2 regions of the Bacillus stercoris genome follow, and region 2 is predicted to be linked to the other one. Evidence: riboswitches for the same ligand, from Rfam matches in the RefSeq annotation. Region 2 holds a riboswitch; the other holds the start of a gene.
What was found. Region 2 has a riboswitch for S-adenosylmethionine ahead of QA442_RS12530 (2-hydroxyacid dehydrogenase). Riboswitches for the same ligand answer to the same signal wherever they lie in the genome.
Positions count from the first base shown of each region.

Region 1 (5,832 bases), 770 kb from region 2:
TTTAGTCTTTCATCATTTGTAAGTGAGGAATGCCGGCATCGAGGAATTCTTTTTCGGAAAGCACGCGATACCCGTATTTCTTGTAAAACGGCACAGCCTGTGTTTGCGCGTTTAAAATGAAACCGGAAGCGCCGCCGTCTGAAGCGGCTTTTTCGAGCGCCTTCATAATGATGCCGCCGACACCGGCTGAGCGGTGGCTTTTCAATACGCAAATGCGCTCTAACTTGCCGTAGCCGTCCTTCAAACGCCATCTTCCGGCGCCGACAGGCTTTTCACCATCATACACGACGATATGTTCCGATTCATTTTCAAGTTCGTCAATTTCTTCTTCAGCAGGCACGTTTTGTTCTTTGACAAAGACTTCTTCTCTTACATAAAAAGCATCTTTCAGTTGTTCTTCATTTTTTGCGATCACTGCTTCCAAACATTATTCTCCTCTGCCTAACAAGAAGGTTTCGTAAACTGTCCACGATCCGTTTTCCAGCTGGTAAAGCAAGTGGAAACGGTCAACAATTTCTTCATGCGACACTTCCTGCATTTTTAATTGTCCCAGCACATCTGAATGCTCATCGTCGGAAAGATTTTGGCCGACCGTCACATGCGGAACGAAATTATATTCCTGTTCGCCGGCCAACACACCGGTGTATAGCTTTTCATTGAGTGTTTTTAACTCATCCGTCGGCTCTGCTTTAATATAAATGACATTATTGACAGGCGCAAATGAGCTGTATTTTGTCAATTTGAGAACGACTGGGTGGGACTCTTTTGCGATGTTTCTCAAATGCGATACGAGCTGATCCGCTTTCTCCTCCGCACATTCAAACGATGCTCTCAGCGTCAAATGTGGCGGGATCAGAGAGTAGCTTGGGTCATAGCGCTTTCTGTAAGAGTTTGCAAGGTCTTGGAGCTTTTTTGATGGAAATAAAACGATTCCATATTTCATATTATGTCCCTCCTGGAAATAAAGTATGATAGAGTGTTAAAGCATTTTTTTCAGCGCCGGGGTGATGAGCGGCTGCCAGTATGTCCATTTGTGGTCTCCGTCAAATGGCTCAAAATCATAATCGGAAAGCTTCTTCTCCAGCAGCTGTTTCAGCTCCTGATTCGGTTCTGTAAAGTCCAGAATGTTCCCGTCTGTCGTGTGGACGTCAGTTTCTTTTGTTCCGATTTGGTGATAAATAGAGAGGTGTTTGATATCGTCAGACTGTTTCACGGCTTCTAGCACATGTTTGTCAACATAGGGAGACTGCATGATGATGTTGCCAAACATATTCGGATAATCAAGCGCTGTCATAAGTGACACGGTTGCTCCGAGCGAATCACCGATCAGCGTTCGGCCGTAACCGACCTGATAGGTTGGATACTCATCATCTGCAAAAGGAACGAGCTCATGGGCGATGAACCGTTTATACGCCGAAAATTTTGAACCCTCCGGATGGTAGGTGTTTCTGCGCTCTTTTACATCCTTATAAGGAACACCGATAATAATGCTCCGGTCTATTTCGTGTTTTGACAGCAATTCCTCGGCCTGTCTGCCGATTCTCCCCAGCCTGAAATAATCGTGGCCGTCCTGCGCGATAATGACATGGTATTTATAAAGCGGGGAGTAGTTGGACGGCAGATAAACAAGTAAGGTCATTTCCTCATTAAGCTCTTTTGAAAAGAATTTCTTTTCTTGCACTGTGCCGTTTTTTGGTGCCATAAAAACATTCCTCCAGGACATCACTATACTTTCTTGCATTTTCAATTATTGTACCATGAATTATTAGAAATTTCTCTCTTTAAACGGTTCGGCACACGAAGAAAAAAGTGTTGAAATAAACTGTGAATTGCGCTAATATAAAACAATCAGAAAATTGAAATCGATATTTCTTATCGTGAGAGGTGGAGGGACTGGCCCTTAGAAACCTCAGCAACCGGCTTGTTTTGCATGTGCAAAGCGCCAAGGTGCTAAATCCAGCAAGCGTTTTTTATGCTTGGAAGATAAGAAGAAGCGTTAAACCCCTTCTTCTTATGAAGAAGGGGTTTTTATTTTGAAAAGGGAAGGTGTCAGCTATATGTCACAGCACGTTGAAACGAAATTAGCTCAAATTGGGAACCGTAGCGATGAAGTCACGGGAACAGTGAGTGCTCCTATTTATTTATCAACAGCATACCGCCACAGAGGGATCGGAGAATCAACCGGATTTGATTATGTCCGCACAAAAAATCCGACACGCCAGCTTGTTGAGGACGCGATCGCTAACTTAGAAAACGGCGCAAGAGGGCTTGCCTTTAGTTCGGGAATGGCTGCTATCCAAACGATTATGGCGCTGTTTAAAAGCGGAGATGAACTGATCGTTTCATCGGACTTATATGGCGGCACGTACCGTCTGTTTGAAAATGAATGGAAAAAATATGGATTGACCTTTCATTATGATGATTTTAGCGATGAGGACTGTTTACGCTCTAAGCTGACGCCGAATACAAAAGCCGTGTTTGTGGAAACGCCGACAAATCCGCTCATGCAGGAGGCGGACATTGAACGTATTGCCCGGATTACAAAGGAGCACGGTCTTCTGCTGATCGTAGATAATACATTTTATACACCGGTCTTGCAGCGTCCGCTTGAACTGGGGGCAGACATTGTCATTCACAGCGCAACAAAGTATTTAGGCGGGCATAACGATCTGCTTGCGGGACTTGTCGTGGTAAAGGATGAGCAGCTCGGAGAGGAAATGTTTCAGCATCAAAATGCGATCGGCGCCGTCCTGCCGCCATTTGATTCGTGGCTTTTGATGAGAGGAATGAAGACGCTGAGCCTAAGAATGCGCCAGCATCAGGCAAACGCGCAGGAGCTTGCGGCGTTTTTGGAGGAGCAGGAAGAAATTTCAGATGTGCTGTATCCCGAAAAAGGCGGCATGCTGTCCTTCCGTCTGCAAAAAGAAGAGTGGGTCAACCCATTTTTAAAAGCGCTGAAGACCATTTGTTTTGCAGAAAGCCTCGGCGGGGTGGAAAGCTTCATTACATACCCTGCGACCCAGACGCACATGGATATTCCTGAAGAGATCCGTATCGCAAACGGGGTCTGCAATCGATTGCTGCGCTTTTCTGTCGGAATTGAACATGCGGAAGATTTAAAAGAGGACCTAAAACAGGCATTATCTCAGGTCAAAGAGGGAGCTGTTTCATTTGAGTAATCACAATTGGACGCTGGAAACCCAGCTCGTGCATAATCCATTTAAAACAGACGGCGCAACCGGGGCGGTCAGTGTGCCGATTCAGCACGCCTCGACCTTTCATCAATCTTCATTTGAAGAATTCGGCGCATTTGATTACAGCCGCTCTGGCACGCCGACAAGAACAGCTCTTGAAGAAACAATTGCCGCACTGGAAGGCGGAACAAGGGGATTTGCTTTCAGTTCAGGCATGGCTGCCATCTCAACAGCCTTTTTACTGCTGTCACAGGGTGATCACGTTCTTGTGACAGAAGATGTATACGGCGGAACCTTCCGTATGGTGACAGAGGTGCTGACTCGGTTTGGCATTGAGCATACGTTTGTCGACATGACGGATCGTAATGAAGTGGCGCGGAATATCAAGCCGAACACAAAGGTCATTTATATGGAAACACCATCAAATCCGACACTTGGGATTACGGATATTAAAGCAGTTGTTCAGCTTGCAAAAGAAAATGGCTGCCTGACCTTTCTGGACAATACATTTATGACGCCGGCACTGCAGCGTCCGCTTGATCTCGGTGTAGATATTGTGCTTCACAGCGCAACCAAGTTCTTAAGCGGACACAGCGATGTGCTCTCAGGTTTGGCTGCTGTCAAGGATGAAGAGCTTGGGAAGCAGCTGTATAAGCTGCAAAACGCGTTCGGCGCCGTCCTTGGCGTTCAGGATTGCTGGCTTGTCCTGCGCGGATTAAAAACATTACAGGTCCGTTTAGAGAAAGCGAGCCAAACAGCCCAGCGGCTTGCGGAGTTTTTCCAGAAGCATCCGGCGGTCAAGCGCGTGTATTATCCGGGACTGTCTGATCATCCCGGCGCTGAAACCCATAAAAGCCAGTCGAAGGGAGCGGGCGCAGTGCTATCTTTTGAGCTTGAAAGCAAAGAGGCCGTTAAGAAATTAGTCGAGAATGTGTCACTTCCGGTCTTCGCTGTCAGCCTTGGCGCAGTGGAATCGATTTTGTCTTATCCGGCAACGATGTCTCACGCGGCAATGCCTAAGGAAGAGCGTGAAAAACGCGGCATTACTGATGGCCTGCTCCGTCTTAGTGTGGGAGTCGAACATGCAGACGATTTAGAGCACGATTTCGAACAAGCGCTGAAAGAAATTGCACCAGTGGCGGTTCGTTAAAAAGAAGCCGGTGGCCCGGCTTCTCAGATTGTAGACAAAGTCCTAAAACGGTTTCTGTTTTAGGATTTTGTCATCTTTTCAGCGTGATTGAAAACCTTTGAAGTCTAGGAAGAACGAGCATTGGAGCGGAGCGAATGTTATAATTCGTGAGCACTAACGCGCAGGACTGACAACGAATGCGAGGGTTCGTCGACACGCTGAGAAGCCGGGGATGGCCCGGCTTCTTTTATTGTTCATCATCAGGATTCAAAACCGCGAGGACTTGATGATCCTCCCAAACGCCATTAATTTTTACGTTTTTTCGGGCGATGCCTTCTTTATGAAATCCCGCTTTTTCTAAAACACGCATGGACCCGAGATTACGGGGCATCACACCGGCTTCAATTCGATGAAGTCTCAATTCGCGGAACGCATAATCAACAACCAATCTGACAGCCTCTGTCATAATTCCCTTTCCGTTATGAACCTTGTCTAAAAAATACCCGACGAACGCAGTTTGCAGCGATCCGCGGAGGATCTGAAAGAGTGAAACCGTTCCGATTAATCTTTCGTTTGACACTGTAAAAATGCCAAAATGATATTCTTCATCTTTCTCAAGTCTTTGCTGATACTCAGTTATTCGTTTTCTTTGCCCCTCAACCGTATAATAATCGTCTGCGCGTATCATAGAAAACTGTTCGAAGAAATCTCGATTTTCGCTTTGCAGCCGCAGATTTTCTTCGGCATCCGTTACTTCTAAAGGTCTAACATAAATGGTTTTTCCTTTTAGCATACAGTGACCTCTCCGTTCTCATGTCAGATTCCTCTTACATTATTCTCAGGGAAATGCAAATATCCTTTTTATAAGAAGGAAGAAAACCAATTTCCCATAAAAGTGCCAACATAGTTGCCGATTAAGTAGCCGAGCGTACCGACAAGCATGATCGGAGCGACAAGCTCCCGCCATCCCTTGGCAATTGCCATCGCAGCCGCAGTCGTCGGTCCCCCGACAGCAGCGTTGACGGCGAGCAGAATTTCTTCAAGCCGAACGCGGAACAATTTTCCGACAGCTAAGGAAACCGCTAAATTGCTGATCGCAATGATAAACACAAATAATAGAATAAGAGGCGCATTGGTAACGATTAAGCGCAGATCTGCAGGAATGCCAATCACCACAAAAAACAAATAAATCAAAAAGGTTCCAAGCTCTTGAGATCCATTGAGCCTTTCAAAAAAACGCGGGAAAAGAAAAATGATAAGAACAGTTAAAGACGTAAGCATTAGATACTGATCGCCAAGCGTTCCGGTCAAAAGAGGATGAGAAAAAACGCTTTTACAATAGCCGGAAACCTTCACACTAACCGAAACAAGAGCAAAAGCAGCACCGGCATTATAAGCAATATCCTTTAAGGAGATACCCTTCCGTTTCCAATAGCTTTCAGCACTGTTTTCGCTGTTTCCTTTGGCTTTCACTTTCTCCTCAAACGGCATGGCATAGTGCCGCTGAAA
Region 1 is NZ_CP121861.1:3,084,447-3,090,278, reverse strand. Features, by position in the region: gene QA442_RS16110 (GNAT family N-acetyltransferase) at 2-424, opposite strand; gene QA442_RS16105 (YjcG family protein) at 428-943, opposite strand; gene QA442_RS16100 (esterase family protein) at 980-1,702, opposite strand; SAM riboswitch class I at 1,870-1,990, shown strand; gene metI (cystathionine gamma-synthase/O-acetylhomoserine thiolyase) at 2,058-3,179, shown strand; gene metC (cystathionine beta-lyase) at 3,172-4,344, shown strand; gene QA442_RS16085 (GNAT family N-acetyltransferase) at 4,571-5,116, opposite strand; gene QA442_RS16080 (DUF819 family protein) at 5,185-5,832, opposite strand, start outside.
Region 1: it holds a riboswitch for S-adenosylmethionine, as region 2 does, so the genes downstream of both, metI (cystathionine gamma-synthase/O-acetylhomoserine thiolyase) here and QA442_RS12530 (2-hydroxyacid dehydrogenase) in region 2, are expected to answer to the same signal.

Region 2 (5,832 bases):
AGCTTCAATCCGTCATTAACCGTTTTAAATATTAATCAGATTACTAAAGCGCAAAACCCCATCTCATGAGGTGGGGTTTTACTGCCTTTATTGAGATTGTTTCTAAAAACGAAACCGGCTTTTTTCTCAAGCTCGTTCCGTTTGAATGACTAGTCCAAGTTTTGATCGATCGTCCCTTCAAAATAGTCATCGCTGACTTGTTCGTGAGTCTCAGCCAATCCTTTTTCTAATTGTGTAGTTCCTTTATAATCCGAGGGCTCAAAGGATTTCCCGGCTACACCCGTTGTGTCATTTATGTTTTCTTTGTTATGAGTTTGTGTTTCAGTGTGTACACTTTCTGTCTCAGAATTGCTGCTTACAGATTGCTGAAAATTATATTCCTTGTCTAATGAAGAAAATCTTTTATAATCATCAGGTCTGTCGGCTCCATTTTTTTGAGTCACTGTACTTCCTCCAGATTATTGAAATTTTAGTGCGGTCAAGAACTTATTTCGTTCTTTTAGGATCAGAAGAACCATGTTTTTTAGGATCATCTGCTTTAAAAGCTGTCTCAGTCTCATGGTCATTTTTTATTTGTTCAATACTTGAATTTTGAATTCCTTTTTGACTCATAGGTTTCACTCCTTTACGAAAAGTGTTGAAATATCAACTCTTCTTATTTTGTCTGTTGATCAGGTATTCATTCGTTTTTTTCATTCGCGATTTGGCCAATCAGGAGAGGCATCTCCATGCGAGTCGTATTATTTAATAAAAAGCCGTCATTTTTGAAACTTTTTATCATCGCATTGCGTATGGCAGTGGGGGAAGACATCTTGATAAAAGAAATACAAAGGTTGTGAATGTATACTAACAGCACTGTGAATAAATCAAACAAGGGGGGTGAAAAAATGAAAAAAATCGCAGCATATTATCTAATGACATTAGGGCTATCCAGCCTTACGTTTGGTTTGTTTTTCGGGCTATATTCTTTCGTTATGTATGGCGATATGATAATTGCATTGTTTACAGCAGCAATTGCTTTATTATACGGTTTTATGATGTATGGCCTTTTTGCTGTTCCGCTGCAAATGATGTTGCAGAAAAAAGCGAGAACATTCAATGTCATGTATTTATTGATTTACAGTGTGATTGCTTTTATCGTAGCTTTCCTGTTATTTTTTATTGGTCAACCTGCGTCAATAGCATGGACATTGCAATCGTATATTTATTATGTGTTAAGTATTACAGCTGCAGTGATTTACTGGTTCTGGGATTCCCTGATCCTTTATAAACGTACAGCTTCGGGCGTATAAAGCAAATCAGAGAAACTGAAGTCGAATATGAAAAAGTCGGGGATTCATTAAAAATTGAGGATATTGCATTTACATTGCTGCGTGAACCTAAAAGTTTTAGGATAAAGGCCCAGTATGGAAGGGCATAACGAGAGCACATATTCAATCCGAATAGGTTTTCTAATTTTTTACGATACATACGTTCATCAAGATGATAACGTCATCAATCAAAGGGAATATAAAATCTATTGTAGTGGAACGGACATTTTGTCCTGTTTGAGGAAAGAAATTGATGGGGTTAATCGTTTTAACATCGCTTATGGCAAAGGGTCAAACCATATAGTTAAACTAAACTGAGGAGAGCATTGCGCTCTCCTCAGTTTTTCTATATTAACCCTGCTGTTTTTCAACTAATGTAAATGTCCATTCTTTTAACATCTGTTTCTGTACATATCTTTTTCCGTTTATTTCGATGTAAGGGATGTCTTTCATATCTCCGGCTAACTGTTTAGCCTCAGCTGTAGTAATTCCTAAAAAATGTCCGATGTAAAAGTGAATATCTCGTTCTTTTATAAGATAGGTATCACTTTTTTCATATGCTTTTGGATGGTTCATTTGCTTTAAGCCTTCACCGATAAAATAGCCAGCCAAAGCAATACCGATTCCTAAAAAAACGTCCATATGCATGCCTCCATTATGTCAATGTTATGATATACGGGCTTGGCATGCTCCAGGTTTCATTAAATTTGAAAGAAAACAGCCAAAACGAATACTGGCTGTTTTTTCAAACCTTTTCAATCTGTACACGGCCTGAAAAAAAGGTGGCGCCGCCCCCCATATCGGACAGCCGGTCTGGGGTTAGCGCGTTTACAAGCTGTTTTTTTCCTTGCTCATCTGCCCATAATCCTTGGCTGACAACGACACCTGGCAGTACTTGTTCTCCGACTGATGCGGTCAGCTCACATTCTCCCCGGCTGTTCCAAACTCGTACAGGAGCCCCATCAACGATTCCATGTTCTTCAGCATCTTTTGTGTTGATAAAGAGCTTTGGCGTCTTTTCGAGCTTGATGTGTTTTTTATTGTTTGAAAACGTTGAGTTTAAGAAATTATGGTTTGGCGCCGGAACATACATAAACGGATGTTCATTATCGGTTACAAGAGGCGTAAATGTCGGTAAAGCCGGGAAACCAGCTTGTCTCATTTGTTCTGAATATAATTCTATTTTTCCGCTTGGCGTTGGAAGTTTGCCAGGAAACAGCGGTTTATTGCGTTTCGCTTTCATAAATGAGTGCTTAGTAAGTGAATCGTAATTAATCTCTGCCAAATGCGGATTATCTGGATGGTCAAGCGCTTGGCGTATTAATTCTTCATCTGAATCCTTGAGCTCCTGGTCTGTGAATCCCATTGCTTCAGCCAGTAATCGGAACACCTCAGTATTAGACTTGCTTTCTCCATAGTTCTCAATCACCGGCTGCTGAAGCTGAATGTAATGGTGCCAGTAGGAGGTATAAAAATCAGTGTTCTCAAAAGCGGATGTTGCAGGCAGTACAATGTCCGCATATGCAGCCGTTTCCGTTAAAAACAAATCATGAACCACAGTAAACAAGTCTTCCCGCAGCAAGCCCTGTCTGACTTTGTTTGCTTCCGGCGCGACGACGGCAGGGTTTGTTCCATAAATAAAAAGAGAGCGGATAGGCGGATCTGTTTCCAAAAGCACCTTGCCAAGCTGATTCATATTAAACGACCTCGGTGTGCGCCCTTTTAATAAGTCGGGCCGCTGCAAGGCATTTGTGTTATATTCTAAAATTCCGCTGTTATGCTTAATTGCGCCGCCCCCTTTATGCAGCCATTGGCCGGTGATCGCCGGAAGACAGGCAATCGTCCTTACAATCATCCCGCCGTTATCGTGATGCTGGATTCCATTTCCGATTCTGATAAAAGAAGGGGAGATTTTCCCATACATTCTTGCCAGCTGATAAATATCTTCAGTGCTGATCCCGGTGATCATTGATACCTTTTCCGGATTATACTGTTTCACGTGTTCACGGAGCTTGTCGTAGCCGACCGTGTATTCAGACAGGAATGCTTCATCGTGAAGGTTTTCTTTAAATAAAATGTGCATGATGCCAAGGGCAAGTGCGCTGTCAGTTCCCGGCTTTATTGGAATAAACCAATCTGCAAGACGCCCTGTCTGATTTTTATGTACATCGATCACGACAATTTTGGCACCTTTTTTTCGCGCTTTTTGGGCGATCGTAATTTGGTGCATGTTTGTGCTGACAGCGTTAATTCCCCAAAAAATAAATAGTTTTGTATGAATGGTTTCCTCAGGATCGATTCCCGCGCTTATGCCCATTGTATATTTATAGCCTTCAGATCCCGCTTTGCTGCAAATCGTCCGTTCAAGCTGGCTTGATCCCATGCGGTAAAAAAAGCGGCGGTCCATTCCTTCAGCTGTCAATTTCCCCATATTTCCGTAAAAGCTGTAAGGAAGTATGCTTTCAGCTCCCTCTTCATCAATCAGCTGCTTCCAGCGGGAGGTGATCGTATCAATCGCCTCTTCCCAGGAAATCGGTTCAAATATCGCTTGGCCTTTCGCGCCTGTCCGTTTAAGCGGTGTAGTCAGCCGCTTTTCATCATAGATGCGCTCCGTCATGTTTCGAACTTTGTTGCATATGTTTCCAGCTGTGACAGGATGATCGGGATCTCCCTGCACTTTCACAATTTTTCCGTCTTTTTTATGTACTAATAATCCGCACTGATCCGGGCAGTCCAGCGAGCAAACGGATTTAAAAATGCCGTTTTGTTGTGTGGCAAAAGATTTCATGGCCCAGTTCCTCTCTAGTTAGATATTTTGTAAGAATTATAACATTTCGGATGATAACGTCAATTCTGAAAAAAGAGATTGACATCAATCTGAGACTTCTTTATGATAAACGTATTCTTTATTTTGAAAATTACATACTCAACATTTTCTATCCAGAGAGGTGGAGGGACTGGCCCTATGAAACCTCGGCAACATTATTGTGCCAATTCCAGCAAGCGTCAGCTTGAAAGATAGGAAAGCAAGGTTTATACCGGTGTCTGCCTGTAACAGAGCGCGCCTATATATGAATCTCTTTCCATCTTCGGAAAGAGATTTTTTTATGAAAAAATACGATGAAAAGGATGTTTTGCACCATGACGGTTTTGGTTACAGCGCCGTACAACGAAGAAGGGCGAAAAGAGCTTGAAAACTTGTTTAGCTCAGTTATTTATCAATCTTGGAAAGAACAAGGCCGGGCATATCGGGAGGATGAACTCATTCAGCTGCTAAAGGCAACAAATGCGACAGGTTTGATTACTGAGCTTGATCAGGTAACAGACAGCGTATTTGCTTCTGTTCCCGAACTTTCATTTGTCGGTGTTTGCAGGGGAATGCCCTCCAATGTGGATGTGGCAGCTGCTTCAAAAAGGGGTATACCTGTTTTTTATACACCAGGGCGGAATGCACAAGCCGTTGCCGAAATGTTTATTGGAAATGTGATTTCCTTTCTCCGTCATACCAGCGCCTCGAATCAATGGCTGAAGGATGGAAAGTGGAAAAGTGATTACCTGCAGGCTTATGTCAAATTTAAAGGAAATGAGCTAACAGGAAAAACGGTTGGCATGATTGGGTTCGGCGCGGTTGGCCAAAGGATTGCAAAACTGCTGACTGCGTTTGACTGTAAGATAAAGTATTACGATCCATACATTCTAGACGATCATCCGCTGTATGAAAAAGCAGCTCTTAAAACGGTGTTTTCAGACAGTGATATCGTTTCTGTCCATCTGCCTCGTACTGAGGAAACACTTGGACTGATAGATCGGCAATATTTTGATTTGATGAAAGAGAGTGCGATTTTCGTCAATACTTCAAGAGCAGTTGTCGTAAACCGTGAAGATCTTTTATCTGTATTAAAAGAACATAAAATCAGAGGTGCGGTACTAGACGTTTTTTATCATGAACCTCCAGAGGAATCAGATTATGAATTGATCTCATTGCCTAATGTTCTGGCAACACCGCATCTCGCTGGAGCAACCTTTGAAGTAGAGGATCATCACGTATCGATCATGAATGATGCCCTCAAAAAGTGGAAGGTTGAAAAAATTCCCAATATTCCGACATTGTATAACAAAGACAAACTGGGAACAGAGGTAAAGAAAAGAGGTTAACAGAATGAAAAAACAAAAAGGCTATCTCGTTTTCGATATCGGCACAGGCAATGCGAGGGTAGCGGTCGTGAGTGTCTCAGGCATTGTTCAAACGGTTGAACGGGAGGACATCGAGTATTCCACTGAGACGCTTTACCCGGACAGCCGTTATTTTTCCCCTCAGATACTGTGGAAGCAAGTAATGAGGTTGGCAAAACGTGCGCTATCCCGTTCGCGTGATATTGACATCATTGGGTTGACATCGACGAGTCAAAGACAGGGGATTGTTCTGATCGATCAAAACGGTGACTCTTTTCTCGGGCTGCCGAACATAGATAACCGTGGCCGAGAGTGGGAGGAGAGCATTCCCGATCGGGAAGAGATATAC
Region 2 is NZ_CP121861.1:2,314,005-2,319,836, forward strand. Features, by position in the region: gene QA442_RS12500 (methyl-accepting chemotaxis protein) at 1-35, shown strand, start outside; gene QA442_RS12505 (YozQ family protein) at 150-443, opposite strand; gene QA442_RS12510 (hypothetical protein) at 487-612, opposite strand; gene QA442_RS12515 (UPF0715 family protein) at 888-1,292, shown strand; gene QA442_RS12520 (hypothetical protein) at 1,662-1,952, opposite strand; gene QA442_RS12525 (molybdopterin oxidoreductase family protein) at 2,056-4,098, opposite strand; SAM riboswitch class I at 4,244-4,335, shown strand; gene QA442_RS12530 (2-hydroxyacid dehydrogenase) at 4,431-5,465, shown strand; gene QA442_RS12535 (FGGY-family carbohydrate kinase) at 5,470-5,832, shown strand, end outside.